2 regions of the Streptomyces malachitofuscus genome follow, and region 1 is predicted to be linked to the other one. Evidence: riboswitches for the same ligand, from Rfam matches in the RefSeq annotation. Region 1 holds a riboswitch; the other holds the start of a gene.
What was found. Region 1 has a riboswitch for glycine ahead of gcvT (glycine cleavage system aminomethyltransferase GcvT). Riboswitches for the same ligand answer to the same signal wherever they lie in the genome.

Region 1 (15,135 bases):
TACTGGGCGTCCGGGGAGCCGGCCTGGCCGTGCCACAGCAGCATCCAGACCTGGCCGGTCGAAGGGGTCGCGAGAGCGCGCAGCAACGCCTCATAGGCGTCGTAACGCCCGGGCGTCACCTGGCGCAGCATGTGCTCGACCTGCCCGGCCGCCGCGGTGCCAGCGCTCACTTTGTATCGCCCCTCCGTAACACACCTCGCCAGCGAACGAACCTAGCTTAAGCCGACGGCCTCCGGCGGTCTGCGTTCAGTGCGCGGCAGGGGCCGCGTCCCCGGACGGTCACGGGTGGCGTTGGTAGAAGGGGGTGACCCGGGTGCGCATCCAGTCCGCCACCGGGTCCTGGGCCAGGTCCATCAGGATCAGGTTGACCGGCCAGCGGGTCGGGGTGCGGCCCAGGGCCCGCCCCAGGGCGTCCAGGGGCAGGGCGCGGGCGTCGCCCTCCGCGTGGGCCAGTTCCACGCCGACGAACAGGACCGGGTCCGCGGTCTCGATCGCGGCCAGGCAGCGGCGGGCGGTCGTCACGACGCCGATGGAGTCGAACTCCTCCGAGGCCGCGCCGAGGAAGTCCACCGGGTCGTCCTGCCAGTCGGGCTCGAACAGCCGGACCCGGCCGCCGCTCGCCGGGCCGTCCAGCGGGCCGCGTCCGGCCCGGCACAGTTCGGCGACGGCGCCCGGCGGCAGCGGCGCGGAGACCACGCCGCCGGGGTTCACCGCGATCCCCGCCTGCGGCGGCAGGCCGCGGGCGAACTCCACGGCGGGGGCGATCGTGTACGACATGTGGGAGCCGACGACCTGCCGGAACTGTTCCTCGGAGCTGAAGACGGGGACGTAGGCCTGGCCGTCGATCTCCATGGTGGGCAGGTCCAGCGGGCCGCTGTGCGGGCCGCCGCCGTTCGGCAGCGGGACCCAGACGAAGCTGCGGCCCAGCACCTCGATGATCCTGGCCCCCGCGGAGGGGACGCCGAGGGAGGCGGAGAGCACCTCCTCCAGCTCGTTACCGGGCCATCCGCCGTGCGGATGGGGGTGCGTCCGGTCCGAGAATTCCGCCGGGAAGTCCATCTTTCGCCTACCGCCTGCCTGGAACCACTGCTGTGGCTGAAAAGGCTATCGGGTCAGCCCGCGAAGCCGATCCGGTGCAGCGCGTCCACCGCGTCCCGGTCGATCAGCACCGCCGAGCCGCAGCCCGCCGGCACCCGGCCGCGCCGCACCGCGCGCAACAGCCGGTCGCTCGCCGCGCGGTGGCGCCGGAAGGCGTACCGGGAGACTCCGCGTCCGCGCTCGCGCTGGCCGGCCAGGGCCTGCTGCGGGGTGACGTCGAGCAGCAGCAGATGCAGGCTCGCGCCCCGGCGCCGGGCCTCGCGGGCCAGCCAGCGCCGCACCCAGGCCTGCGTGCCGCAGTCGTGGACGACGACCGGGCCGCCGGCGCGCAGTGCGCGGCGCAGCCCCGCGTAGTGGGCGAGGCGGACCAGCGGGCGGTACACGGCGTACGGCAGGAACCGCGGCATGCGGCGGTCCCAGCGGTCGCGGGTGTCCTGGGAGTCGACGCGGGTGCCCCGCACCGTGCGCCGCATCAGCGTGGATTTGCCGCTGCCGGGCAGTCCGGTGACCACGACGAGGTCGCGGGGTCCGAAGAGCAGCGCGCGCGGGCTGCGGCCGGCGCGTGCCCGCAGATCGCGGACGACGGGCGCCGGCAGTGCGCCGCGTGCCCGGCCGGCCCGAGCGGGCGGCTGCGCGGGCAGCGCGGCGCCGGTGGTGGTGGCGCACGCCGTGGTCCTGTTCACCGTGATGGTCCTCCCCTGGGGCCAGGTACGAGTCCCGTCCCCGCCGAGTGTAAAGAGAAGGTAATGCCAGGTGTCTCTCGTTTCCGTGCCTTTCGTGAAACAGGCCTGTCACAGCTCCCTGTGACCGTGCCCGCACATCCTGTGCACCCCAGGGAAGGGTCCCCCTGCCGGACCCCGGCGATGCGTGCAATGATGTGCGCGCCAACTGCATACCGGCCGTTTGAATCCGCGCGGGAGAGTCCCCGGCACCGTGTGCCGCCGGGGCGCCGAAGGAGCAAGTCCCTCCCTTGAATCTCTCAGGCACCGTTACCGCGTGGGCGAGGCACATCTGAAAAGCGGGCCGCTGCAGCCGTGCTCCAGCGACCCCACCCAAGGTGCAAGCCGTGACTCCTCCCCGGTACGGGCGGTCATGGCGAACCTCTCAGGTTCCGATGACAGATGGGGAGGATTTGCCCTCGCCTTCTCCCACGCTGGTATGAACTCGCGCGGGAGGGACCCCCATCGCCTCTGGGAGACCGACCGATGAGCAGTACCGAACCCCGCCGGACCGCGCTCGATGCCCTGCATCGGTCGCTCGGCGCGACGATGACCGACTTCGCCGGCTGGGACATGCCCCTGCGCTACGGCTCCGAGCGCGACGAGCACAACGCCGTGCGCACCCGGGCCGGCCTCTTCGACCTCTCGCACATGGGCGAGATCACCGTCGCCGGCCCGCAGGCCGCCGCCCTCCTCGACCACGCCCTGGTGGGCAACATCGGGAGCGTGAAGCCCGGCCGCGCCCGGTACACCATGATCTGCCGCGAGGACGGCGGCATCCTGGACGATCTGATCGTCTACCGGCTCGGCGAGACCGAGTTCATGGTCGTCGCCAACGCCTCCAACGCCCGGACGGTGCTCGACGCGCTGGTCGAGCGCTCGGCCGGTTTCGACGCCGAGGTCCGCGACGACCGCGACGCGTACGCGCTGCTCGCCGTGCAGGGCCCCGAGTCCCCGGCGATCCTCGCGTCGCTCACCGACGCCGATCTGGACGGTCTGAAGTACTACGCCGGTCTGCCCGGTACGGTCGCCGGTGTCCCCGCGCTCATCGCCCGCACCGGCTACACCGGCGAGGACGGCTTCGAGCTGTTCGTGAAGCCGGAGCACGCGGTCGAGCTGTGGCAGGCGCTGACCAAGGCCGGCGAGGAAAAGGGCCTGGTCCCGTGCGGGCTGTCCTGCCGGGACACGCTGCGCCTGGAGGCGGGCATGCCGCTGTACGGCAACGAGCTGAGCACCGACCTCACGCCCTTCGACGCCGGTCTGGGCCGGGTGGTGAAGTTCGAGAAGGAGGGCGACTTCGTGGGCCGCGCCGCCCTGGCCGAGGCCGCCGAGCGCGCCGCCGCGCAGCCGCCCCGCGTGCTGGTCGGCCTGGTCGCCGAGGGCCGCCGGGTGCCGCGCTCCGGGTACGCGGTCGTGGCCGGCGGCGAGGTGATCGGCCGGGTCACCTCCGGCGCCCCCTCCCCCACGCTGGGCAAGCCGATCGCGATGGCGTACGTCGACGCGGCGCACGCGGCGCCGGGCACCGAGGGCGTCGGCGTGGACATCCGCGGCAGCCACGAGCCGTACGAGGTCGTGGCGCTGCCGTTCTACAAGCGGCAGAAGTGACACCGTCGTAGGCAGCCCCCGGGCGGGGCACCGCACGCCCGAGCCGGCGCCCGCGTACCCGCTCAGCAGCGCTTTTCGCTGTCCCATCGTCATCAGCAGTCCCCCGCGTACAGGAGAATTCAGGCCATGAGCAACCCCCAGCAGCTGCGTTACAGCAAGGAGCACGAGTGGCTGACGGCCGCCGAGGACGGCGTGTCGACGGTCGGCATCACGGAGCACGCGGCCAACGCGCTCGGCGACGTGGTGTTCGTCCAGCTCCCCGAGGTCGGTGACACCGTGACCGCGGGCGAGACCTGCGGCGAGCTGGAGTCGACCAAGTCGGTCAGCGACCTCTACTCCCCGGTCAGCGGTGAGATCACCGAGGTCAACGAGGACGTGGTGAACGACCCTTCGCTGGTGAACTCCGCCCCCTTCGAGGGGGGCTGGCTGTTCAAGGTGCGTGTCGCCGACGAGCCGGCCGACCTGCTGACCGCCGCCGAGTACGACGCCCACATCGCGGGCTGAGGAGCCGTAGCCGCATGTCGCTTCTGAACACGTCCCTGCACGAGCTCGACCCGGCGGTGGCCGCCGCGGTCGACGCCGAGCTGCACCGTCAGCAGTCCACCCTCGAGATGATCGCCTCGGAGAACTTCGCCCCGGTCGCGGTCATGGAGGCCCAGGGCTCGGTCCTGACCAACAAGTACGCCGAGGGCTACCCGGGCCGCCGCTACTACGGCGGCTGCGAGCACGTCGACGTGATCGAGCAGATCGCCATCGACCGGGTGAAGGAGCTGTTCGGCGCCGAGCACGCCAACGTGCAGCCGCACTCGGGCGCCCAGGCCAACGCGGCCGCGATGTTCGCGCTGCTCAAGCCGGGTGACACGATCATGGGTCTGAACCTCGCGCACGGCGGGCACCTGACCCACGGCATGAAGATCAATTTCTCCGGCAAGCTCTACAACGTCGTCGCCTACCACGTCGGCGACGACGGACAGGTCGACATGGCCGAGGTCGAGCGGCTCGCCAAGGAGAACAAGCCGAAGCTGATCGTGGCCGGCTGGTCGGCGTACCCGCGTCAGCTCGACTTCGCCGCGTTCCGCCGGATCGCGGACGAGGTCGGCGCGTACCTCATGGTCGACATGGCGCACTTCGCCGGCCTGGTGGCCGCGGGCCTGCACCCGAACCCGGTCCCGCACGCCCATGTCGTGACGACCACCACGCACAAGACCCTCGGCGGCCCGCGCGGCGGTGTGATCCTCTCCACGGCCGAGCTGGCCAAGAAGATCAACTCCGCGGTCTTCCCCGGCCAGCAGGGCGGTCCGCTGGAGCATGTGGTCGCCGCCAAGGCGGTCGCGTTCAAGGTGTGCGCCTCCGAGGAGTTCAAGGAGCGCCAGCGCCGTACCCTGGAGGGCGCCCGCATCCTGGCCGAGCGTCTGGTCAAGGACGACGTCAGGGCCGTGGGCGTGGACGTGCTGTCCGGCGGCACGGACGTGCACCTGGTCCTGGTCGACCTGCGGAACTCGGAGCTGGACGGCCAGCAGGCCGAGGACCGGCTGCACGAGGTCGGCATCACCGTGAACCGCAACGCGATCCCGAACGACCCGCGCCCGCCGATGGTCACCTCGGGTCTGCGGATCGGCACCCCCGCCCTGGCCACCCGCGGTTTCACGGCCGAGGACTTCACCGAGGTCGCGGACGTGATCGCGGAGACGCTCAAGCCGTCCTACGACATCGAGGCGCTCCGGGCCCGAGTGACGGCACTCGCCGAGAAGCACCCGCTGTACCCCGGTCTGACGTAATTTTGTACGCTTTTCTTTGTACGGACATCCGGGGCATCGCGCACACTGGGTCGGTGAGCGCGGTGCCCCGCACCATGAACCGCAGGCGGACAGCGTCGTCCGCCGAACCCTTAGGAGTCCCCCCGTGGCCATCTCGGTCTTCGATCTCTTCTCGATCGGCATCGGCCCGTCCAGCTCGCACACGGTCGGCCCGATGCGGGCGGCCCGGATGTTCGCCCGGCGGCTGCGCAACGAGGACCTGCTGGACTCGGTCGCCTCGGTGCGGGCGGAGCTGTACGGCTCGCTGGGCGCCACCGGGCACGGCCACGGCACGCCCAAGGCGGTGCTGCTCGGCCTGGAGGGCGACTCGCCGCGCACGGTGGACGTGGAGTCGGCCGACGAGCGGGTGGAGAAGATCAAGGACGGTGGCCGGATCCGGCTGCTCGGCGAGCACGAGATCGCGTTCTCCTTCGACGACGACATGGTGCTGCACCGCCGCAAGGCGCTCCCCTACCACGCCAACGGGATGACGCTGTGGGCGTACGACGCCTCCGGCGCCGAGGTCCTGAGCCGGACGTACTACTCGGTGGGCGGCGGATTCGTCGTCGACGAGGAGGCGGTGGGCGCGGACCGCATCAAGCTCGACGACACCGTCCTGAAGTACCCCTTCCGCACGGGCGACGAGCTGCTGCGCCTCACCGAGGAGACGGGTCTGTCGATCTCCGCCCTGATGCTGGAGAACGAGCGCGCCTGGCGGTCGGAGGAGGAGATCCGCGCGGGGCTGCTGGAGATCTGGCGCGTGATGCAGGCCTGCGTCGACCGCGGCATGTCCCGTGAGGGCATCCTGCCGGGCGGTCTGAAGGTCCGCCGCCGTGCCGCGAACACCGCCCGCAAGCTGCGCTCGGAGGGGGATCCGCAGGCCCTGGCCATGGAGTGGATCACCCTCTACGCGATGGCCGTGAACGAGGAGAACGCGGCCGGCGGCCGGGTCGTCACGGCGCCCACCAACGGAGCGGCCGGCATCATCCCGGCCGTCCTGCACTACTACATGAACTTCGTGCCCGGCGCCGACGAGGAGGGCGTGGTCCGCTTCCTGCTCGCCGCGGGCGCCATCGGCATGCTCTTCAAGGAGAACGCCTCCATCTCCGGTGCCGAGGTCGGCTGCCAGGGCGAGGTCGGCTCCGCCTGCTCGATGGCGGCGGGCGCCCTCGCGGAGGTGCTGGGCGGATCACCGGAGCAGGTGGAGAACGCCGCCGAGATCGGCATGGAGCACAACCTCGGCCTGACCTGCGACCCGGTCGGCGGGCTGGTCCAGATCCCGTGCATCGAGCGCAACGGCATGGCCGCGGTGAAGGCGGTCACCGCGGCGCGGATGGCGATGCGCGGCGACGGCTCCCACAAGGTCTCCCTGGACAAGGTCATCAAGACGATGAAGGAGACCGGCGCGGACATGTCGGTCAAGTACAAGGAAACGGCCCGGGGCGGGCTGGCGGTGAACATCATCGAGTGCTGAACGGCATTCCGCGTCAACATGGTTGAAGCGGGGAATAAGACAACTCCCGTCCCCCCACGGCAATACACGGGAGACCCGCATGCTGCGTGGCATCGACGTGAGCTCGTACCAGTCCTCCTCGTACGACACGGACGGCCTTTCCTTCGTCTTCATCAAGGCGACGGAGGGCCGCTCGTATGTGAACCCCAAGCTCAGCGCCCAGACCAGGACCGGCAGGGAAGCCGGTCTGGTGGTCGGGTTCTATCACTTTCTCTGGCCGGGAAATCTCACCGCACAGGCCGAGTACTTCGTGAGCCAGGCTCCGGAGAAGGGGGGCGACATCCTCGCGGTCGACTGGGAGACGACGGGCGAGGGCTCGCACGCGAGCAACTCGGAGAAGGACCGCTTCATCCGCAAGGTGAAGGAGCTGCGTCCGAACAACAGAGTCATTCTGTATTGCAACAGGAATTTCTGGCTCAACGTCGATACGACGTCCTACGCCGGCGACGGTCTCTGGATCGCCGACTACGTCACCGCCGGGAAGCCCCGCATCAAGGCGAAGTGGCGCTTCCACCAGTACACCGACGACCCGCTGGACAAGAACGTCGCGGACTTCTCCAGCAGGTCGGCGCTGAAACAGTGGGCCGAGGACGCCTAGACCCGGGCGAGGGCGCCCCGGTCACGGCCCTCGGCCGGACTGTGGTGGACCTACTTGTTCAGGTGCGCCCAGAACTCGTCGAACGACAGGACCTTGTCGCCGTCCAGGTCGCGGGACTTGATCAGGGCCTCCGCGACCGCCTCGGTGACGTTCCAGTCCCCGCCCTGCGCCAGCGCGGTCTTGAACTCGGCAGCGGTGATGAACCCGTCCCCGTCCGTATCGATCCGCTCGAACTGCTTGCGCGCTTCCTCGATGTCCGCCACCGATCCGCCCCTCATCTCGTACTTTGCCGTCTTGCTGACGCAGGTCAGATTATCGGGCCGCCTGAGCCTCCAGTGCGGCGACCACCCACCCGAACTCCTCCTCGTGGGAGGACGGGGGTTCCACACCGTTCACGACCGCGGACAGCTCGCGGTAGCGGACGAGGCGCACGTCGGTCGCCGACGCGAGGCGTTCCCGTACGGCGGCCGGGTCGGCGTCGCCGATCAGCTCGCGCAGCACGGCGGCGGCACGCGGGGAGCCGGGGGCGACGCCGTCCTTCAGGGCACCCCCCGCGAGCTGGATCAGACGGCTCATGAACCACAGGGAACTGCCGGCGGGGACGTCCGGCCCCCGGTCCGCCGCGTTGAACTCGATCATCCTGCGCATCGTGGCCCGGAACTCCGGGTCCTGGATGAGCTCGGCCAGCTCCACCCAGGCGTCCACCTGGGCGGGGGTGGGGTCGTCGGGCAGGTCCGCCGCGGCGAAGCGCAGACGTTGGCGGATGTCGGGGTCCGCCGTGCCGATGCCCTCGAAGACCTCCGCCATGAAGTCGTCCAGGATGCGCCGGCGCTCTGCGGCGGACAGTCGGGCCAGTTTGTTCATGAGTGTCGTCTCCTCGGCGGTCGAGCCTCGTCGTGCCACGGTCGACAGCACCGCGCGGGTCACCTTCAGGGCCCGGATCTGCGCGTCCAGCGCGGTCACGTGCGCCTCCGCGACCTCCGCGACCGTCGTCTCGCCGGCCAGCACCCGGCGTACGTCGGCGAGGCCGAGGCCCAGCTCGCGCAGGGTACGGACCAGTTCCAGACGGGCGACGGAGCCGGCGTCGTAGAGCCGGTAGCCGCCCGCGGAGCGGGCCACCGGCGGCAGGGCGCCCTCGTCGGACCAGTAGCGGACGGTGCGCACGGACAGGCCGGTGGCACGGGCGAGCTCGCCGATGGTGAGACGTCCGGTGCCGTCTTCGATCATGTCTGCGAGTCTGGGCCTTCCAGTGGGTGGAGACTCAAGGAGCGGCTCGGTGGCGGACACTCTGCGGGACATTCTCGACTGACCGCGGCTGCGGCGGAGCGGCTGCTTGCAGTTGCGGCGGTCAGCGGTCCGGGGTGCGGATCTCGAACCAGGTGGTCTTGCCTCGGGGGAGGAGGTCGACGCCCCAGCGGTCGGCGAGTTTGTCGACGAGGAAGAGGCCCCGGCCGCTGATGTCCAGGTCCTGGACCGGCATGAGGCAGGGCAGTCCCCGGGACGGATCACGCACCTCGACGCGGATCCATCCGCGCCGGTGGCGCATACGGAGGCCGAAGACCCGGGCCCCGGTGTGGCGTACGGCGTTGCCGACGAGTTCGGAGACGAGCAGGACGGCGTCCTCGGCGGTCCTGGCGGTCAGACCCCAGTGGCGCAGGACGACGATCTGGACGAGCCGGCGTGCGGTGGCGGCGGACTCGGGACGGGACGGCAGCGGAACCTCTGCCTCCGTGGGGTCCCCGAACAACTCCAGTGCCTTCAGGGCGCGTTCGTCCTCGACCGTCGGCGACCAGCGCGACGCGGCCACGCGTCCGTCTCCCCGCGGCTGTTCCCTGCCATCCAGCCCCGCCATGCCCCCATCATGGCCGTCCGCGGGGCCCTCCGGGGCCGTTCCGGGGGAATACGCCCCCTGTGCGCTCCCGCCCGGCACCGGGCCCCCGGCATATGCGGATGGCACTTCGGCGTCGCCGAAAGCCTGCCCTACCTGCGGAAACGGCTCGCTCTCAGGCAATCGACGGGCTCCCTCGACACGAACGGCTTAAGGGTGCATCAAGGCTCCCACAATCCGCCCCATCGAGGGACCCGGATCAGACATCGCGTCAATTGCAAGAGGTCGAGGGGGAATTCACGGTGTCGTCAGAGGAACTTCGCCTTGCCGGGGCCCTCCTCGACGAAGCTGCGCATCCCGCGCTCGCGGTCCTCCGTGGCGAACAGGCCCGCGAACCAGTTGCGTTCCACGGCGAGGCCGGTGTCGATGTCCGTCTCAAGACCGGTGTCGACCGACTCCTTGGCCGCCCGCAGCGCGATCGCCGGGCCCTGGGCCAGCTTCGCCGCCCACGCGTGCGCCTGCGCGTAGACCTCGTCGGCGGGGACCACGCGGTCCACCAGGCCGAGCGTCAGCGCCTCGTCGGCCCGGACCTGGCGGCCCGTGAAGATGAGGTCCTTGGCCTTGGAGGGTCCGATCAGCCGGGCCAGCCGCTGGGTGCCGCCCGCGCCCGGGATCAGACCGAGCAGGATCTCGGGCTGGCCGAGCTTGGCGTTCTCCCCGGCGATGCGGTAGTCGGCGCAGAGCGCGAGCTCGCAGCCCCCGCCCAGCGCGTAGCCGGTGACAGCGGCCACGACGGGCTTGGGGATGCGGGCCACGGCGGTGAAGGAGTCCTGCAGGGCCCGGGACCGCGCGACCATCGCCGCGTGGTCCATGGCCTGCATCTCCTTGATGTCCGCGCCCGCCGCGAACACCTTCTCGCCTCCGTAGATCACCACGGCGCGCACGTCCTCGCGGCGCGTGGCCTCCTCGGCGAGTTCCTTCAGACGGTCCTGCGTGGCGACGTCCAGCGCGTTCATGGGCGGCCGGTCCAGCCGCAGCGTGCCGACGCCTTCGGCGACTTCGAGATGTACGGTCATGCTCCGCAGGTTAGCGGGCGTTCACACGCGGAGGCAGCACGGGTACGTGGCCGGCTCACATCCTGTGGCGAGGCCCTGACGCCCGCGCAGTGTCTCGTCAGGAGCGGCGAGCGCCTGTCACGGGCCGGTTCGGCGGGACCCGGGCGACTGACGCACCGGGCGGGGGCGTATGCCGGAACAGCCCCGTGCCGGGTGGGACCGGGCGCGGGGCTGTTCGTGTGCCTACTTCTTCCAGTCCTCCCAGGACATGTTCCAGCCGTTGAGGCCGTTGTCCGGGGCGACGGTGGCGTCGTTGGAGTTCTTGACGACCACCACGTCGCCGATCATGGAGTTCTCGAAGAACCAGGCGCCCGGCGCCTGCTTGTCCCAGCCTCCGCGCACGTCGCGCAGGCCGATGCAGCCGTGGCTGGCGTTGTAGTTGCCGAAGGCGCCGCCGCCCCAGTAGTTGCCGTGCAGGAAGGTGCCGGAGGTGGTCAGGCGCATGGCGTGCGGGACGTCCTTGATGTCGTACTCGCCGCCGTAGCCGACCGTCTCGCCGTTCATCCGGGTCACCTTCAGGCGCTCGCTGATCACCATCTCGCCGTTCCAGGTCTCCATGCCGGCCTTGCCGGTGGTGACGGGGATGGTCTTGATGACCTTGCCGTCCCGCTCGACCTTCATGGTGAGCTTCTTGGCGTCGACGACGGAGACCTGCTTGCGGCCGATGGTGAAGGAGACGGTCTTGTCCTGCTCGCCGTAGACGCCCTCGCGGCCCTCGACGCCGTCGAGGTTGAGGTCGACGGTGACCTTGGTGCCGGCCTTCCAGTACTTCTCGGGGCGGAAGTCGAGGCGGTCGTTGCCGAACCAGTGGCCCTCGACCTCGACGGCCGGCTCGGTGGTGATGCGGATGGCATTCTCTACGTCCTCGGGGTTGGTGATGCCCCGGGTGAAGCGCAGCGAGAACGGCATGCCGACGCCGACCTTGGAGCCGTCCTCGGGGGTGAAGGTTCCGATGAAGGTGTTCTTCGGCGTCAGGGTGGTGAAGCTGGAGTCCTCGGCGGCGGTGCGGCCCTCGGAGTCCTTGGCGACCGCGTGCACCGTGTACTTGGTGGAGGCGGCCAGGTGGGTGGACGGCGTCCAGGTGGCGCCGTCCGCGGATATCTCACCCTCGATCCTGTCGCCGTCGGGGTCCTTGACGACGACCTCGGTCAGCTTGCCCTTGTCGGCCTCGATCTTCAGGGCGCCGGTGGTCCTGACGGACTTGGCGCCGTCCTCGGGCGCGATGCCGATCACGGCCTCCGACTGCTTGCTCTGCGCCGCGCCGGAGTCCTTGCCCTTGCCCTTGCCGTCCCCCGAGCCGGATCCCGGATCCGACCCTCCGCCGCCGCAGGCGGTGACGGCCAGCATCACACCGAGCGCCAGCGCCGCGAGCTTCCTGCCGCGCCGTCCGCGCACGCCAACCGAAGCCCCGGATATCGGCCCCACGTTCACTTGTTTCTCCCCTCGGCGGGTCCGGCCGGACCCGCGCCCCCGCGCCCCTCGCGCACACGAGGGATGGTAACCACAGGCCAGAGGCGTTCGAGGCGGCGGAATTGTCACCGTTCCGTTCCAACTTCAACGGCCCGCCCGAGGGTTCGGGTCAGCGCTGCTTCACCGCGCCGCCCGCCTTCCATTCCTTCCAGTTCATGTTCCAGCCGCCGAGGCCGTTGTCCGGCGCCACCTTCTTGTCCTTGCTGTTGACGACCTCGACGACGTCACCGATGAGGCTGCGGTCGAAGAACCAGCCCGCCGGGGTGTCCGCGCCGCCGCCCTTCACGTCGCGCAGGCCGACGCAGCCGTGGCTGACGTTGCTGTCGCCGAAGACATCGGGCTCGGCCCAGTAGTTGCCGTGCAGGAACGTGCCGGAGCTGGTCAGGCGGATGGCGTGCGGGACGTCGGGGATGTCGTACTCGCCGCCGAAGCCGACCGTGCGGCTGTTCATTCGGGTCACCTCGAGCATCTCGGTGATCACCATCTTGCCGTTGTACGTGGGTGTCTTCCGCGCTCCCGCCGTGATGGGCACGGTGGTCAGCAGTTCCCCGTCCCGCCGTACCCGCATGGTGTGGGCGGCGGCGTCGACGACCGACACCTGGCTGCGGCCGACGGTGAAGGTGAAGGTGCGGTGCTGAAGGCCGTAGACGCCGGGTGCTCCCTCGACGTCGCGCAGGTTCAGGTCGACGGTGACCTTGGTGCCCGGCTTCCAGTAGCGCTCGGGGCGGAAGTCCAGGCGCGTGTCGCCGAACCAGTGCGGACGGATCTCGACGGCCGGGCGGGCGGTGACGCGGACGGCGCGCTCGACGGCCGCCCGGTGGGCGATCTTCCGGTTGAACTCCAGGGAGACGATCATGCCGGTGCCGACGGTGGAGCGGTCCTCGGGCGCCACGTAGCCGATGAAGCGTTCCTCCGGGACAAAGGTGGTGAACGTGGTGTGCCGGGCGGAGCGGCGGCCCTCGCCGTCCACGGCCACCGCGTCGACGGTGTACTTCGCGGCGAGCGCCAGCCGGTCGTCGTCGGGCTTCCAGGTCAGCCCGTCGGCGGAGATGCGGCCCGGGACCGGCGACTCCCGCGCGTCCTGGGACGCGACGACCTTCACCGACTCCAGCCGCCCGTCCGGTACCCGCACCCGCAGCCTGGAGTCGGGGCGTACGTCCTTGCTGCCGTCCGCAGGCGCCACCCGGATGACGTCCCCGCGGCCCGGGGGCCCGAAGGCCCCCTCGACGGGTCCGTCCGCGGTACACCCGGCGGCTCCGGTCAGCAGTCCTGCCCATGTCAGTACGACGGCCAGTGCGGCCCTCGCGCGCCGTGCGCGCCCTTGTACGTGCCTCACGCGGTACCCAACGACGGGCCTCGCCTCAGGGAAACGACCATGCCGCCCCCCGGGGAAACGTGAGTGCGAGGCGCGCTCTGGGCAGAACAGTGGGAGGACGACGCGCCGGGGAGCCACGGCCGAGCCGCTGAACGGGCCGTACACCCCTGTCCGCCGCCGTCCCCCACGAGCCGCGGGAGGCTGACAGGTGTCCAGCGCAGCCGAGCAGGAGGCGGTGGCCGGAGAGCGGGCCACCGGGGACGGGCGCCCGGCCGCCGTCGTGAACGGCGCGCGGCCGGCGCCGCCCGTGCCCACGGTGCCCGTGCGGCCGGGCCGGGCGACGCCGCTGGGCGCCCGGTTCCGGGTGGGCCCGGACGGGGTGGCGGGGACCAACTTCGCGTTGTGGGCGGGCGGCGCGGAGGGCGTCGAGCTGTGTCTGTTCGACGAGCGCGGCAAGGAGAGCAGGGCCCGGCTCACCGAGCTGACGCACGGGATCTGGCACGGTTTCGTCCCGGGTGTGCGCCCCGGGCAGCGCTACGGCTACCGGGTGCACGGCCGCTGGGACCCGTGGACCGGCGCCCGCTGGAACCCGGCGAAGCTGCTGCTGGACCCGTACGCCCGCGCGGTGGACGGTGACTTCCGGCTGCCGGCAGAGGTGTACGGGCACGTCCGGGACTGGCCGGAGCAGCATGTCGCGGACACCGTGCGCGACGACCGTGACTCCGCGCCGTACGTCCCCAAGGGTGTGGTCGTCCACGATGACGACGACTGGGCGGACGACCGCCGGCCGAAAACCCCGTGGGCGGACTCGGTGATCTACGAGCTGCATGTCAAGGGGTTCACGCAGCGGCATCCCGGCATCCCCGAGGAGCTGCGCGGTACGTACGCGGGGCTGGCGCACCCCGCCGCGGTCGAGCATCTGACCCGGCTCGGGGTGACAGCCGTGGAGCTGCTGCCGGTGCACCAGTTCGCCCACGAGGACCATCTGCTGCGCCGGGGGCTGCGCAACTACTGGGGCTACAACTCCATCGGCTACTTCGCCCCGCACGCCGGCTACGCGGCCTCCGGGACGACGGGGCAGCAGGTCGGCGAGTTCAAGCGGATGGTGCGGGCCCTGCACGCGTCCGGGATCGAGGTGATCCTCGACGTGGTCTACAACCACACGGCGGAGGCGGGCGAGCTGGGCCCCACCCTGTCCCTGAAGGGCGTCGACAACCGCGGCTACTACCGCCTCCAGCCGGACGCCCGCCGCTACGCCGACTACACCGGCTGCGGCAACACGCTGCACGTCGTCCAGCCGCACGTGCTGCGGCTGATCACGGACTCGCTGCGCTACTGGGTGACGGAGATGGGCGTCGACGGCTTCCGCTTCGACCTGGCGGCGGCGCTGGCCCGCTCGATGCACGACGTCGACATGCTGTCGCCGTTCCTCGCGGTGATCGCGCAGGACCCGGTGCTGCGCCGGGTGAAGCTGATCGCCGAACCGTGGGACGTCGGCTCCGGCGGCTATCAGGTGGGGGCGTTCCCGCCGCTGTGGACGGAGTGGAACGACCGGTACCGCGACACCGTCCGGGACTTCTGGCGGCACGCGCTGCCCGACGTCCGGGAGATGGGCTACCGGCTGTCCGGGTCGAGCGACCTGTACGCCTGGGGCGGGCGGCGGCCGTACGCCTCGGTCAACTTCGTCACCGCGCACGACGGTTTCACCCTGCGGGACCTGGTGTCGTACGACCGCAAGCACAACGAGGCCAACGGCGAGGGCAACCGCGACGGCTCGGACGACAACCGGTCGTGGAACTGCGGCGCGGAGGGAGAGACGCAGGACGAGGACGTCCAGGCCCTGCGGCGGCGGCAGCTGCGGAACCTGCTGACCACGTTGCTGCTGTCGACGGGCGTGCCGATGCTGGTCGCCGGCGACGAGATGGGCCGCACCCAGCGCGGCAACAACAACGCCTACTGCCAGGACAACGAGATCGGCTGGGTGGACTGGAGCCTGCTGGACGACCCCCGGTGGCGGCCCCTGTTCGAGCTGACCTCCCGTCTGATCGCCCTGCGCCACCGCCACCCGGTGCTGCGCC
Region 2 (15,135 bases), on a different contig from region 1:
GAAGCAGGGCCTCGAGAAGCAGCGCGACGAGCTGGAGAACAGCTCCGACCAGGCGGAAGAGGCCCGCAAGCAGACGATCGAGAAGGAACGGCAACTCGGCGTCCTCGCGGGCACCGTGGCCGCGCAGGGGCCGGGGATCACGATGACCATCGAGGACCCGAAGGGAACGGTCGAGTCGGACATGCTGCTCGACGCCGTCCAGGAGCTGCGCGCGGCCGGTGCCGAGGCGATTCAGGTCAACGGTGTGCGGGTGGTGGCGAGCACCTATCTGACGGATTCGGGCGGCGGGATCGCGGTGGACGGGAACAAGATCACCGCGCCCTATCGTTTCAAGGTCATCGGCAAGCCGCAGGACCTCGAGCCGGCGCTCAACATCCCCGGAGGCGTGGTGCAGACTCTCGAGAAGGAACAGGCCACCGTTACCGTGGAGCGGTCGAGCAAGATCGTTGTGGATGCCTTGCGGGCGGTGAAGCGGCCTGACTACGCTCGGTCGTCCTCCCGGTGAACCGGGGGTGCATGGGGGACGTCCGGCCAGGGCATGAGGTTGCGGGGGGTCGGCGCACCGAATGGGTGGTGCGTGGTGGAAACTGTCTGGCGGAGGCGGACGTTGTGAAGATGTCCGGGTCGGCCAATGTGTTCAGTCAGGGTTCGTCCTGCCCCACGGGCGGGTCTGTTTCGGTCAAGGGGAATCGCCCGTGAAGTTGTTTGCGAAGTTGTTCGGCAAGAGCGCGCGGCGAGAGGACAGCGACAACGCGACCGCTCGTCATCGCGCACAGCCTGATGCGGAAGGTCAGCGTCCGCTGTTTCGGGACCAGCTGGGTCAGGGCGCGCCGTCCGTTGACCCTGCGCAGTCGGGCGGCATAGGTTTTGGACAGCCGTCGACCTCAGGTACGGGCGGGGGGTTCTCCGACCCGTACGCGTCCCAAGCCCCCGGTGGGCAGCCGCGGCAGGAGGATCCGTCCATGTCGGCCCTGGTGTGTACGAGGTGCGGTAACCGCAACGCGGAGAACAGCCGCTTCTGCTCCCACTGCGGTGCGCCGCTGAGGCCCGGAGTGGCCCCGGAGCGCCCCTCGGAGACGACGTCCACGATCTCGATCTCCGGCCTCGAGGCCTACGACGCCGAGGCCACCGGCCAGACGCCGATGCCGACGCTCTCTCCGGAGGCGCAGGCGGCCGTCGACGCGCTGCCGATGGGTTCGGCGCTCCTGGTCGTGCGCCGCGGGCCGAACTCGGGCAGCCGCTTCCTGCTGGACGGCGACCTGACCACGGCCGGGCGTCACCCGCAGAGCGACATCTTCCTGGACGACGTGACGGTCTCCCGGCGGCATGTGGAGTTCCGCCGCAGCCCGGACGGCTCGTTCACGGTCGCCGACGTCGGCAGCCTGAACGGCACGTACGTCAACCGTGAGCGGATCGACCAGGTCGCCTTGTCCAACGGTGACGAGGTGCAGATCGGCAAGTACCGGCTGGTCTTCTACGCGAGCCAGCGGAGCTACTGACCTCCCCGGATTCCGTCCGGGGACTCCAGGGAAGGTCCATGCCTCAGACACCGAGCGGCGGTGCCGGCCACGGCGCCGCCGCCGCGGACACCGGACTGATGAGCATCGGCGCGGTGCTTGGCGTGCTGCGTGAGGAATTTCCCGAGGTCACCATCTCCAAGATCCGCTTCCTGGAGTCGGAAGGGCTGATCGAGCCGCAGCGGACCCCGTCGGGGTACCGCAAGTTCAGCGCCGGGGACATCGAGCGCCTCGGCCATGTGCTGAGGATGCAGCGGGACCACTATCTGCCGCTCAAGGTGATCCGGGAGCACCTGGCGGCCATGGAGCGCGGGGAGGCCGTCGGGCTGCCCGCGCTGAGCCGTCCGGGTGACGGGGACGCCGATCCGGAGCCGGCCGCCGAGGACGGGCCCACGACGGCCCGCATCGGCCGCGCTCAGCTGCTCGCGGCCGTCGGCGCAGGAGAGCCCGAGCTCGCCGAGTGGGAGTCCTACGGGCTGCTCACTCCGGTCGAGGACGGGGTGTACGACGCCGAGGCGGTCACCGTCGCCGGTCTCATCACCGAGCTGGGGCGGTTCGGCATCGAGCCACGCCACCTCAGGGCGATGAAGGCCGCCGCCGACCGGGAGGCGGGCCTGGTGGATCAGGTGGTTGCCCCGCTGCGCCGCCACCGGAACCCGCAGACGCGGGCGCACGCCCAGGCCCGTACGAAGGAGCTGGCCGGCCTCGCGGTGAAGCTGCACGCGGCGCTGCTGCAGTCGGCGCTCGGGGTACGGCTGCCGTGAGCCACCGGATCAGGAGGCCGGATCGGGCACCCGTTCCCTGCCCGACTACCCAAACGTCCCGGGCACGGCCTAGGGTTGCTGTGTGAACGAGCTCGATGTCGTAGGTGTCCGGGTCGAGATGCCCTCCAACCAACCGATCGTGCTGTTGCGTGAAGTGGGCGGCGACCGCTACCTCCCCATCTGGATCGGACCGGGGGAGGCGACGGCCATCGCCTTCGCCCAGCAGGGCATGGCACCCGCACGGCCGCTGACCCACGACCTGTTCAAGGACGTGCTGGAGGCTGTCGGACAGGAGCTCACGGAAGTGCGCATCACCGATCTGCGCGAGGGCGTCTTCTACGCCGAGCTGGTCTTCGCCAGCGGGGTCGAGGTGAGTGCCCGTCCCTCCGACGCCATAGCGCTGGCCCTGCGCACGGGCACGCCGATCTACGGCAGCGACACGGTGCTCGACGACGCCGGGATCGCCATCCCGGACGAGCAGGAGGACGAGGTGGAGAAGTTCCGCGAGTTCCTCGACCAGATCTCGCCGGAGGACTTCGGGACCAGCAACCAGTGACCGAGGGCGACCGGCGCCGCATCAACCGGCCGCGAGGGCCCCGGCGGAAGGCATTCGGCTAGCCTTTCCCCACGGTGGGGCACGGGAAACCACTCTTAGGGTGATTATCACTCGGCGTGCCGAGTGTGGCGATCGTTGACGCACCCTTGGTGACTGCCTACCGTCGAGGAGGCAGGTCAAGGACGGAGGTCGGCGTGAGAAGCAGCGGCGACGGTACGGCTGGGGGTGCCCCCGAACCCGGTTTCGGGGCGAGCGGGCCGTATCCTCCCCAGAGCTCGCGGCTCCGCGTGGGCGGGGCGTATCCGGTGCAGAGCAGCCCGATCGATCACGTTCCGCAGTGGCCGACGGCGGTGCCGGACGGCGGAGGGGCGGCGGCCATGGCGTCCGAGGAGATCGGCTACCGGGGTCCCACGGCCTGCGCGGCCGCCGGCATCACCTACCGGCAGCTCGACTACTGGGCCCGCACCGGACTGGTCGAGCCCAGTGTGAGACCGGCCCATGGGTCGGGGACACAGCGGCTGTACAGCTTCCGCGACGTCGTCGTCCTGAAGATCGTCAAGCGGTTCCTGGACACCGGTGTCTCACTGCAGAACATCCGCACCGCCGTTCAGCATCTGCGCGAGCGCGGCTTCAGCGACCTGGAGCGCATGACGCTGATGAGCGACGGAGCCACGGTCTACGAGTGCACCTCGCCCGACGAGGTGCACTCGCTGCTCCAGGGCGGCCAGGGCGTCTTCGGCATCGCGGTGGGCGTGGTGTGGCGGGACGTCGAGAGCGCGCTCTCGCAGCTGCACGGGGAGCGCATCGACACCGGCGAGACCCTGGTCGGCCACAACCCGATGGACGAGCTGGCGCGCCGGCGCAACAAGGCCGTCTGAGAGCCCCTGAGTGAAGAGGGCAATGTCAGTGGCGTAGGGCAGCATCGGACATGTGAGATCCGCGCCCACGATCCTGCATCTCGACATGGATGCCTTCTTCGCCTCGGTGGAGCAGGCGTCCAAGCCGAGCCTGCGCGGGAAGGCCGTCGTCGTGGGCGGGCTCGGTCCCCGGGGTGTGGTCGCCACGGCCTCGTACGAGGCCCGGGTCTTCGGTGTCCACTCGGCGATGCCCATGTCCCAGGCCCGGCGGCTCGCGCCGAACGCCGCGTACCTGGTGCCGCGGTTCGCCCTCTACCGGTCGATCAGCGAGCAGGTGATGAAGCTGCTGCGGGCCCTGTCGCCCCTGGTGGAGCCGCTCAGCCTGGACGAGGCGTTCGTGGACCTGGAGGCCGGTGGCACCGCCTGGGACGAGCGGTCGGCCCGCCTGGCCGGAGCCAAGCTCCGCGCGGACATACGGGAGGTCACGGGGCTCACCGGGTCGGTGGGGCTGGCGGCCTCCAAGATGCTGGCGAAGATCGCGTCGGAGCAGGCCAAGCCGGACGGGCTGGTACTCATCGAGCCGGGGACGGAGCGGGCGCTGCTGGGGCCGCTGTCGGTCCGCACCCTGCCGGGCGTGGGGCCGGCCACGGGAGACCACCTGCGCCGGGCCGGTATCCACACGGTCGACGAGCTCGCCGAGGCGGGGGAGGACGAGCTCGTACGGCTGCTGGGCAAGGCGCATGGGCATGCGCTGTTCGCCATGGCCCTGGCCCGGGACGAGCGGCCCGTGGTGGCCGAGCGGGAGACCAAGTCGGTGTCGGTCGAGGACACCTACGACGTGGACATCCACGACCGGGTGCGGGTGGGGACGGAGGTGCAGCGGCTCGCCGACCGGTGCGTGCGCAGACTGCGGGGGGCGGGCCTGTCGGGCCGGACCATCGTGCTGAAGGTGCGGCGGTACGACTTCTCCACGCTCACCCGGTCCGAGACCCTGCGGGGGCCCACCGACGATCCGGCCGTCGTGCGGGAGGCGGCGGCACGGCTGCTGGACTCGGTCGACACCACGGGCGGGGTGCGTCTGCTGGGGGTCGGGGTCAGCGGACTGGCCGACTACACACAGGAGGACCTGTTCGCGCAGGCCGCCGGCGGGCGCGAGGAGGATCCGGTCCGCGAGGAACCCGAGGCCGCGCCCGCCGCCGAGGGGCCGGCGCCCGCCGAGCGGCGCTGGCCCGCGGGACACGACGTACGGCATGCCGTGCACGGCCACGGCTGGGTGCAGGGCAGCGGGCTGGGCCGGGTCACGGTGCGCTTCGAGACCCCCGACTCGGGCCCGGGCCGGGTGAAGACCTTCCGCGTCGACGATCCGGCCCTGGAACCGGCGGAGCCGCTGCCGCTGGTGTCACGCGGACCGGAGGAGGGCGAGGGCGTGAAGGCGGGCGGAGGGGCCGGGCCGGAGAGCGGGTGAGCGGGACGGGTCAGGCCTGATGGTCCTTCCCCGCGAGGTCGCCGAAGTCGCGGTCCGGAAGGGGCGGAGGGGCGGCGATGTCCAGACCGTAGTGGTGGTAGAGCTGGAGCTCCTGCTCGGGCGAGAGATGACGGCCCACGCCGAAGTCGGGAGCGTCCTTGATCAGAGCCCGTTCGAACGGCACGTGGAGGGCGCCGTCGATCAGTTCGCTGGGCTCCAGCGGGACGAAGGCGTCCCTGCTGAACAGGCCGGTGCGTATCGCCGCCCACTCGGGAACACCGGTGGCGTCGTCGAGGTACACCTCGTCGATCGTGCCGATCCTGGTTCCGTTGCGGTCGAACGCCTTGCGGCCGATCAGGTGGCGCGGATCGATGTCGGTCTGCACGGGCCCTCCACTGGTTGCAAACTCATCCGTAAGCACTACAAAAAGGCACAATCGACGGTGCGGCCACTCGAGGCCCCCGTGCTGTGCTCGCTGGTACCCTGGCAATCGGCCGCTGACCCCGTGCGGGAGAGTCCTCCGGACACCATCGGAGGCGCCGAAGGAGCAAATCCTCCCCGGAATCTCTCAGGCACACGTACCGCACGGACGAGGTCACTCTGGAAAGCAGAGCGGGTGTCGACGGCTTCCGCTCTCACCGACGGTGAAAGCCGGATTCCTTCGGGCGGTCCGGTGAAGCTCTCAGGTCGAGATGACAGAGGGGGAGGCCGTCCGGGCACCTGCGCCGTGGTGCCCCTCGAAGGTCGTCGGACCAGGAGGCCTCCTCAATGACCGCCCCTCGCACCCCGCTCTCCGAGCTCGAACAGGGAATCCCCTTCGAGCAGCGCCACATCGGCCCCGACCACGAGGCCCGGGCCAAGATGCTCGCCCAGGTCGGGTACGGCTCGCTGGACGAGCTGACGGCCGCCGCCGTGCCGGATGTCATCAAGAACGCCGACGCGCTGGACCTGCCGGGTGCGCGGAGCGAGGCCGAGGTGCTGGCCGAGCTGCGTGAGCTGGCCGACCGCAACCAGGTGCTCGGCTCCATGATCGGTCTCGGGTATTACGGCACCTTCACCCCGCCCGTCATCCTGCGCAACGTGATGGAGAACCCCGCCTGGTACACGGCGTACACGCCGTACCAGCCCGAGATCTCCCAGGGCCGGCTCGAGGCGCTGCTGAACTTCCAGACCGTGGTCGCCGAGCTCACCGGCCTGCCGACCTCCGGTGCCTCCCTGCTCGACGAGGGCACCGCCGCCGCCGAGGCGATGGCGCTGTCCCGGCGCATGGGCAGGAACAAGAAGGGCCTGTTCCTGGTCGACGCGGACGCCCTTCCGCAGACGATCGCCGTGATGGAGACCCGCGCCGAGCCGACCGGCGTCGAGGTCGTCGTCGCCGACCTGAGCGACGGCATCCCCGCCGAGCTCGCCGAGCGCGACATCAACGGCGTACTGATCCAGTACCCGGGCGCCTCCGGTGCCGTACGCGACATCAAGCCGCTGATCGACCAGGCGCACGAGCTGGGCGCGCTCGTCACCGTCGCCGCCGACCTGCTCGCCCTCACCCTGCTGAAGTCGCCCGGTGAGCTGGGCGCGGACATCGCCGTCGGCACGACGCAGCGCTTCGGTGTGCCGATGGGCTTCGGCGGACCGCACGCCGGCTACATGGCCGTGCAGGAGAAGATGGCACGCAGCCTGCCCGGGCGGCTCGTCGGCGTCTCCGTCGACGCCGACGGGCACAAGGCCTACCGTCTCGCCCTCCAGACCCGTGAGCAGCACATCCGCCGCGAGAAGGCCACCAGCAACATCTGCACCGCCCAGGTGCTGCTCGCCGTCATGGCCGGGATGTACGCCGTCTACCACGGCCCGGAGGGTCTGCGGCTGATAGCCCGGCGCACCCACCGGTACGCCACGGTCCTCGCCGAGGGGCTGCGGGCCGGCGGAGCCGAGATCGTGCACGGCTCCTACTTCGACACGCTGACCGTGCGCGTCCCCGGGCGGGCTGCCGAGGTTGTCGCCGCCGCCCGCGACAACGGCGTCAACCTGCGCCTCGTCGACGGCGACCTGGTCTCGATCGCCTGCGACGAGACCACCACCCGGGACCGGCTGGCCGCCGTGTGGAGCGCCTTCGGTGTCGAAGGAGACGTCGAGGCGCTGGACGCGGCCGCGCGGGACGCGCTGCCGGACGCCCTGCTGCGCACCGACGAGTACCTGACGCACCCCGTCTTCCACCAGCACCGCTCGGAGACGGCGATGCTGCGCTATCTGCGCCGGCTCGCCGACCGCGACTACGCGCTGGACCGCGGCATGATCCCGCTGGGCTCCTGCACCATGAAGCTCAACGCGACCACGGAGATGGAGCCGGTCACCTGGCCCGAGTTCGGGCAGCTGCACCCGTTCGTGCCCGCCGAGCAGGCTCAGGGCTACCTCACGCTCATCCGCGAGCTGGAGGAGCGTCTCGCCGAGGTCACCGGCTACGACACGGTCTCCCTCCAGCCCAACGCGGGCTCCCAGGGCGAGCTGGCCGGCCTGCTCGCGGTACGCGGCTACCACCGGGCCAACGGCGACGAGCAGCGCACCATCTGTCTCATCCCGTCCTCCGCGCACGGCACCAACGCGGCGAGCGCCGTGATGGCCGGCATGAAGGTCGTCGTCGTGAAGACGTCCGACGACGGCGAGGTCGACGTCGCGGACCTGCGGGCCAAGATCGCGCAGTACCGCGACGAGCTCGCCGTGCTGATGATCACCTACCCCTCGACGCACGGTGTGTTCGAGGAGCACGTCGCCGACATCTGCGCCGAGGTCCACGAGGCCGGCGGCCAGGTGTACGTGGACGGCGCCAACCTCAACGCGCTGGTGGGTCTGGCCAAGCCCGGCCACTTCGGCGGCGATGTCTCCCACCTGAACCTGCACAAGACCTTCTGCATCCCGCACGGCGGCGGCGGTCCCGGCGTCGGCCCGGTCGGCGTGCGGGCGCACCTCGCCCCCTACCTGCCGAACCACCCGCTCCAGCCCGAGGCGGGGCCGGAGACGGGCGTGGGGCCCATCTCGGCGGCGCCGTGGGGCTCTGCGGGCATCCTGCCCATCTCCTGGGCGTACGTCCGGCTCATGGGCGGCGAGGGCCTGAAGCGGGCCACGCAGGTGGCCGTGCTCAGTGCCAACTACATCGCCAAGCGTCTCGAGCCGCACTACCCGGTGCTCTACACCGGACCCGGCGGGCTGGTCGCACACGAGTGCATCATCGACCTGCGCCCGCTGACCAAGGCGACCGGCGTCAGCGTGGACGACGTGGCCAAGCGCCTGATCGACTACGGCTTCCACGCCCCGACGATGTCGTTCCCCGTGGCCGGCACCCTGATGATCGAGCCCACCGAGTCCGAGGACCTGGCCGAACTCGACCGGTTCTGCGAGACGATGATCGCGATCCGCGCCGAGATCGAGAAGGTCGGCTCCGGCGAGTGGCCCGCGGACGACAACCCGCTCCGCAACGCCCCGCACACCGCCGCGGCGCTCGGCGGGGAGTGGGAGCACGCGTACGACCGCGAGGAGGCCGTCTTCCCGGCAGGGGTGAGCGCCGCCGACAAGTACTGGCCGCCGGTCCGCCGGATCGACCAGGCCTTCGGCGACCGCAACCTGGTCTGCTCCTGCCCGCCGCTGGACGCCTACGAGGACTGACGTGCGCCGAAGGGCCCCGCTCCACGCCGGAGCGGGGCCCTTCGGCATGTGCGGCCGCGGGGGCCCGTCAGGCCGGATACGCGTGTGTCTGTGTGGCCTTGACCGCCGCCCAGACGGGTGCGCCCGGATGCAGATCGAGTTCGGCCGCGGCGACCGTGGTGAGGTCGGCGGCCAGGGAGAGTTCCCCGGTGAGCTCCGCGCGGATCTGGTCCCCGTGGCTCTCCAGCCCGGCGACCGCGCAGTGCCACAGGTTGCGGGCGCTGGACCCGGTGGGCCGTTCCCGGTGGAGCGTCACCGCGCCGGGCGGGAACGCCACGAACGCCGGCCCGGAGAGGTCCTCGGTGGTGCTGACGGCCGGGCCCGCGTCGAGCCGTACGGTGTGGCCGGCGGCCTGCCCGCGGTACAGGTTGAGGCCGACCAGCTGGGCGATGTACTCGGTGCGCGGGTGACGGGCGATGTCGGACGGAGTGCCCTCCTGCACGATCCGGCCCCGCTCCACGACGACCAGACGGTCGGCCAGCACCATGGCGTCCAGCGGGTCGTGCGTGACCAGGACCGCGACGGCCTCGAAGGCGGCCAGATGACGGCGCAACTGTGCGCGCACCTCCAGCCTGGTGCGGGCGTCCAGAGCGGCGAGCGGTTCGTCCAGGAGCAGCAGCCGGGGGTGGGTGGCCAGGGCGCGGGCGAGCGCCACGCGCTGGGCCTGTCCGCCGGAGAGGTGCCGCGGCTTGGTACCGGCCTGCTCCGCCAGCCCCATGCGGTCCAGCCACTCGGCGGCACCGGCCCGCGCCTCCCTCTTGCGGGCGCCCCTGCAGCGCGGTCCGAAGGCCACGTTGTCCAGGGCGGTCAGATGCGGGAAGAGCAGGTAGTCCTGGAAGACGACGCCCACCGGACGTGACTCCGGCGCCGTCCGGTGCAGGTCGGTGCCGTCGAGCCGCAGGTGACCCGCGGCCAGGGGAGCGAGGCCCGCCAGGGCGCGCAGGGCCGTCGTCTTGCCGGCGCCGTTCGGGCCCAGCAGGGCGACGACGTCGCCGGGCGCGGCGGTCAGCGCCATGTCGAGGCGGAAGGAGCCGCGCTCCACGACGAGCCGCGCGTCCAGCCCGGCGGCGGGCACGGGTCCGGAGTGCGCGGTCTCGGGATGCTTCGGCATGGTCTCAGACGGCCCTCATCCAGCGGTCCCGCAGCCCGGCCAGTACGGCGACGGACACCGCCAGCAGGACCAGGCTGAGCGCGATCGCGGCGGCCGGGTCGTTCTGCAGGGCGAGGTAGACCGCCAGCGGCATGGTCTGGGTGCGGCCGGGGAAGTTCCCGGCGAAGGTGATCGTGGCGCCGAACTCGCCGAGGGCGCGGGCCCAGGCGAGGACCGCACCGGCCGCGATGCCGGGGGCGACCAGCGGCAGCGTGACCCGGCGGAAGGCGGTGAAGCGGGAGGCGCCCAGCGTGGCGGCCGCCTCCTCGAAGCGCGGGTCGGCGGCCCGTAGCGTGCCCTCGACGCTGATGACGAGGAAGGGCATCGCCACGAACGTCTCGGCGAGGACGACGCCCGTGGTGGTGAACGGCAGGGTGATGCCGAACCAGGCGTCGAGCCACTGGCCGACGACGCCGTTGCGGCCCAGCGCGAGCAGCAGGGCGACGCCGCCCACCACCGGAGGCAGGACGAGCGGAAGTGTCACCAGGGCGCGGACCAGGCCCCGGCCGGGGAAGTCGGTGCGGGCCAGCAGCCAGGCCAGCGGGACGCCGACGACCAGGCTCAGCGCGGTCGCCGTCGTGGCGCACAGCAGCGACAGGCGCAGCGCCTCCCACACCTCCGGGCTGGTCAGCTGCTCCGGGAGGCTGCGCCAGGGGGCGCGCAGGAGCAGGGCGAGCAGAGGCACCAGGAGGAACGCCAGGCCGAGCAGGGCGGGCAGGAGGAGGGCGAGAGGGACACCGTGGCCGGGGGCGCGGTCACGGGGCTTCCGGGCAGCTTCCCGGCGCGTGCTCATGGCGCGAGGAACCCGGCCGCGCCCAGCACCTTCCGGCCCTCCGGAGACGTCACCAGTGTCACGAACGCCTTCGCGGCCTCGGGGTTGGGCGCGTCGTCGAGCCGGGCGATGGGATAGTCGTTGACGGCCTCGGCGGACTCCGGGAACTCCACGCCCTCCACCTTGTCACCGGCGGCCTGCACATCCGTGCGGTACACGACGGCGGCGTCCGCCTCCTTCAGCCGGACCTTCGTCAGGGCGCTCTTGACGTCCTGCTCATAGGAAGCGGGGGACAGCTTGACGCCGCCGGCCGTGAGTGCGGTCCGCGCGGCGGCGCCGCAGGGGACCGTCGTGTCGCACAGCACGACCTTCAGGCCGGGAGCGGTCAGGTCCCGGAGGGAGTCGATGCCGTGCGGGTTGCCCGGCGCGGTGGCGATCTCCAGTCGGTTGCGGACGAACGTGCTCGGGCTGCCGGCCGTGAGTCCCCGGTCCGCGGCGCGCTTCATCGTCCTGGTGTCGGCCGCCGCGAACACGTCGGCCGGAGCGCCGTTGGCGATGCCCGCCGCGAGGGTGTCGCTGCCGCTGAAGTTGAAGGTGACCCGGGTGCCGGGGTGCTCCTTCTCGAACCGCTCGCCGAGCTCTGTGAAGCTCTCCTTCAGCGAGGCGGCCGCGAACACCGTGACCGTGCCGCTCACGCCTTCTCCGCCCGTCCCGGAGACGGAGTCCGAGCCGGACGCGGAGCAGGCGCCCAGCGCGAGGACGGCGCCGGCCCCGAGCGCACCGATCCGGTGGGACCGGCGTGTCCAGTGAGCGGATCGGGTCATCTCGGAGCACTCCCTCGGCGGCTGGGCGAAGGGGTCCCGCGGAACTCCTTCCGACACGCCGATCATACCGGCGCATGTGCCAGGTAGAAGCCCTCTGTCTCATCGCATGAGCAAGGTAAAGGGGTGAGTGAGCTCGCATGTGCGTTCCGGCAGGCGTGCTCCTCGTTCAGGTGCGGTCGATATGGACGTTTGTCGACTTCACCCGCGCGGTGGCCTCCGTGCCGACTTCGAGACCCAGTTCCTCCACGGCCTCGCGGGTGAGCAGGGAGACGAGACGGTGCGGCCCGGCCTGGATCTCGACCTGGGCGGCGACATCGCCGAGCTTGATCGCCGTGACGATGCCCGGAAAGGCGTTGCGTGCGGAGGTGTACGGGGTCTCCTCCTCGGCGCTGGCCGCCTTGGCGAGTTCCACGGAGAAGGCGGCCAGGTCCCGCCCGTCGATGAGGCGCCGTCCGCCGTCGTCGCGATGGGTGACGATGCGGCCCGCGTCGGCCCAGCGGCGGGCGGTGTCCGGGCTCACTCCGAGCAGCCTCGCTGCCTGGCCGATCGTGTAGGACTGCATGCCGCTCACCCTAGGCCGCGGGGCGGGGGCCGCGAGGCCCGGGGCGACGTGGCCCTGACCGGTCAGCCCCGGTCGGCGGGCGCCGCCGTACTGGACCGGACGACGAGCTCCGTACCCAGTTCCACGCGGGGCGAGTCCGGCTGTTCGCCATGGCTGAGGCGGAGCACCGTGCGGACGGCGAGTCCGCCCATGTCGGAGAGGGGCTGGCGGACCGTGGTCAGCGGCGGGGCCGACCAGCGCACCTCCGGGAGGTCGTCGAAGCCGACCACGCTCATGTCCTCCGGGACCCTCAGCCCCCGTCCGCGCAGGGCCTCGACGGCTCCCAGAGCCATCTGGTCGCTGGCCGCGAACACCGCACTCGGCGGCTCCGGCAGGTCCAGCAGGGCGTTGCAGCCGGCGAAGCCGGCCTCCGGGCGGAAGTCGCCGGGGACGATCAGCGACGGGTCGGGCGTGATACCGGCGCCTTCGAGCGCCGCCCGGTAGCCGTCGAGCCGCGCCCGTGCGCAGAGCAGGCGCGTCGGCCCGGCGATCAGCCCGATCCTGCGGTGGCCGAGGGCCAGCAGGTGTTCGGTGGCGGCCATGCCTCCCGACCAGTTCGCGGCGCCGATGGTCGGCACGTCCGCGGCGGGGGAGCCGGCCGGGTCGACGACGACCAGCGGGACGCCCAGGATCCGCAACTCCTCGTGCAGGGTGTTCATCGCGGAGGTCACCAGGATGACGCCGTCGGACGCGCGCGCCCGCAGGTTGCGTGTCCACTCCCGGGCGTTGCCCGAACGGCCGCGGATCGCCGACACCACCGTGCCCGCCCCGGCCGCGTGGGCGGCCTCCTCGACTCCTCGGATGATCTCCACGGCCCAAGGGCTGCCGAGGTCGTTGAAGACCAGGTCGAGCAGGACCGCGCGGGAGGCGGAAGAACTGGGGCGCTTGCGGTAGCCGTGGCGGCGCAGCAGGTCCTCGACCCGGGCGCGGGTCCGCGGGGAGACGTCGGAGCGGCCGTTGACGACACGGGAGACGGTCGGTACCGAGACGCCGGCCTGCCGGGCGATCTCCGTGATCGTGACTCTGCCCTCGGCGTCGGCCTCTTGTGCTGCCACGTGCCCTCCCCTGTGACGGAAACCCGTGAAACTTCCAGGAGTCTTCCGGAAAGAGGGCTCCCGTGGGAAGGCATTCAGGGAGGATGATCGCGGAGAGCGCGCGCGGGTCACCCCGCTCCGCGTGCGGGACTACGGTGAGTGATCACCTCCGGACATGCGTCGGGGCCGGTTCGCAGGAAATCCTGCGGGCCGGCCCCTGTTCCTCCCGGGCGGTCCCCGTTCCCGCCCGGTCGTGCTCAGGCGGTGGTGAGGCTGACATCCCGGGGGCGCTGCGGGGCGATGATCCTGCCGTCGGGCAGGAGCTCACCGGTGTCCTCGAAGAGCACGACACCGTTGCACAGCAGGCTCCAGCCCTGCTCCGGGTGGTGCGCCACGAGACGGGCGGATTCCCGGTCGGCGGAGTCGGCTGAGGGGCACGGTGGCTGGTGCTGGCACATGGGTGGGATCTCTCGCTCGGTGGTGACCTGTGAGTCGGCTGTTGATTCAGTTCCGCGGCGTGAAGCTTCGTTCATGACCGCCCCCCGTTGTGATAAGTCGGTCGGAAACCAGTGTTGCCCCACGGACGACGATCCGCAGGGATTTCGCGGCACCGCTCCTCACAGGTTGATGACGCATCACCCACGCGGACGGTTCATCTCAACTGCACTGTCACTTCGGGTGGTTCGCTGTGGCCGGAAAGGGCTAGTCCCTGTGTGCGGCCCGCCGCCCCGGCATGGGTGTACCCCGCTGTCCGGCCTCCCGGGCAGCGGGGTACACGGTCGAGCGACGTCAGGCGGGTGAGCCGAGCAGCCGGGTCGGGGTCGCCCGGTGCGTCAGCACCGGAAGCAGCTCGGTGACCCGGTGCGGACGGTGGGCCGCGATGCCGGGCGGTGCCGGGGCGAGCGGGACGAGCAGATCGGTGGGGGCGGGGTCGCCGCCCGCGCCGTCCGCCGTGGGATCGCTGTGCAGCCAGAGGGTCAGCATGTAGAGGCCGGGCACCGACAGCAGCCGCGGCTGGTAGGGCTGGGGCAGGGCCTCGGCCTGGCGCAGCGCCAGCTCGGTGGACGTGATGTAGGGACCTTCGAAGAAGCGGGAGAAGGCCCATCCGTCGGCGGTGAGCACGGTGTCCGCGGCGGCCACCGCACGGTCGCCGGTGCGGATCAGGAAACGCCACCCGGCCAGCCGTGTCGCGGTCCCGCCGTCGGCGGTGACCTGGTCCAGGACGTGCACGGGAAGGGGGAGCTCGGGTGAGGCGGGTCCCTGGGCACCGAGCAGCGAGGGAGTTCGTGCCTCGCTGACCGCGGTCGGTGAGGAGAGCGCGGTCAGGACGGAACGCAGTGCGGGCGCGGGAGCCGGGGGGACATGCAGCGGCATGGTGGGTCGCCTCTCATTCGAAGGCACGGTGGCGCGAGGGCGGGGCGTGGCGGGGCGGACGGCGCTGTCAGCTCGCGAAGGTCAGAGAGGTGGGGACCGGGGTCCGAACGCGGGAGACGGGGCCGTGGACTGCCGCACGCCTTCTCCCGGCTGGATCGCTCGACCGTGGGCGCCAACCTTCTGCCTTGTGGGCGAAGTTTATACGACGCGTGTTCGGACTATGTTTCGTCTAACCGTTTTCGGCCGGGAGAACAAGGGTACTTCTGGCCGGTGAAACGCGAAAATCATCCCGATTCCGGGCAGGGTGTACGCCGATGACCTCGAATAATGGCTGCCGAGCGGTCGGCCAATTCTCGTCGGCGTTTTTCACGAGCTTGTAACCGCCGCGCTACGGGCGTCCGGGCCATGCCTAGGGAATGTGCCACAGGTCACCATGGAGAGAGTAGCGGCCGACGGGCCGGTCCGGGACGTTATCGATCGCATCCGCGGGGCATCCTCCCTTGTGAACCGGGACCCCGGCGGCCGTTC

Region 2: linked by a shared signal. The riboswitch ahead of gcvP (aminomethyl-transferring glycine dehydrogenase) and the one ahead of gcvT (glycine cleavage system aminomethyltransferase GcvT) in region 1 are both predicted to bind glycine.

What each region holds. Positions count from the first base shown of each region.
Region 1 covers NZ_JBVIGA010000040.1:15,249-30,383, forward strand. Annotated here, with positions in the region: gene ACZ44S_RS36485 (enhanced serine sensitivity protein SseB C-terminal domain-containing protein) at 1-131, opposite strand, end outside; gene ACZ44S_RS36490 (enhanced serine sensitivity protein SseB) at 280-1,059, opposite strand; gene ACZ44S_RS36495 (AAA family ATPase) at 1,113-1,781, opposite strand; glycine riboswitch at 2,003-2,103, shown strand; glycine riboswitch at 2,104-2,229, shown strand; gene gcvT (glycine cleavage system aminomethyltransferase GcvT) at 2,304-3,422, shown strand; gene gcvH (glycine cleavage system protein GcvH) at 3,549-3,926, shown strand; gene glyA (serine hydroxymethyltransferase) at 3,941-5,200, shown strand; gene ACZ44S_RS36515 (L-serine ammonia-lyase) at 5,325-6,692, shown strand; gene ACZ44S_RS36520 (glycoside hydrolase family 25 protein) at 6,772-7,329, shown strand; gene ACZ44S_RS36525 (EF-hand domain-containing protein) at 7,380-7,592, opposite strand; gene ACZ44S_RS36530 (helix-turn-helix domain-containing protein) at 7,642-8,556, opposite strand; gene ACZ44S_RS36535 (ATP-binding protein) at 8,678-9,286, opposite strand; gene ACZ44S_RS36540 (enoyl-CoA hydratase/isomerase family protein) at 9,466-10,233, opposite strand; gene ACZ44S_RS36545 (L,D-transpeptidase) at 10,456-11,703, opposite strand; gene ACZ44S_RS36550 (L,D-transpeptidase) at 11,852-13,078, opposite strand; gene glgX (glycogen debranching protein GlgX) at 13,266-15,135, shown strand, end outside.
Region 2 covers NZ_JBVIGA010000009.1:246,288-261,422, reverse strand. Annotated here, with positions in the region: gene ACZ44S_RS16075 (DUF881 domain-containing protein) at 1-505, shown strand, start outside; gene ACZ44S_RS16070 (FHA domain-containing protein) at 567-1,499, shown strand; gene ftsR (transcriptional regulator FtsR) at 1,538-2,281, shown strand; gene ACZ44S_RS16060 (bifunctional nuclease family protein) at 2,364-2,837, shown strand; gene ACZ44S_RS16055 (MerR family transcriptional regulator) at 3,032-3,715, shown strand; gene ACZ44S_RS16050 (DNA polymerase IV) at 3,768-5,159, shown strand; gene ACZ44S_RS16045 (PRC-barrel domain-containing protein) at 5,170-5,544, opposite strand; glycine riboswitch at 5,658-5,753, shown strand; gene gcvP (aminomethyl-transferring glycine dehydrogenase) at 5,928-8,813, shown strand; gene ACZ44S_RS16035 (ABC transporter ATP-binding protein) at 8,881-9,963, opposite strand; gene ACZ44S_RS16030 (ABC transporter permease) at 9,968-10,795, opposite strand; gene modA (molybdate ABC transporter substrate-binding protein) at 10,792-11,598, opposite strand; gene ACZ44S_RS16020 (TOBE domain-containing protein) at 11,765-12,160, opposite strand; gene ACZ44S_RS16015 (LacI family DNA-binding transcriptional regulator) at 12,223-13,254, opposite strand; gene ACZ44S_RS16010 (DUF5999 family protein) at 13,491-13,691, opposite strand; gene ACZ44S_RS16005 (hypothetical protein) at 14,023-14,607, opposite strand.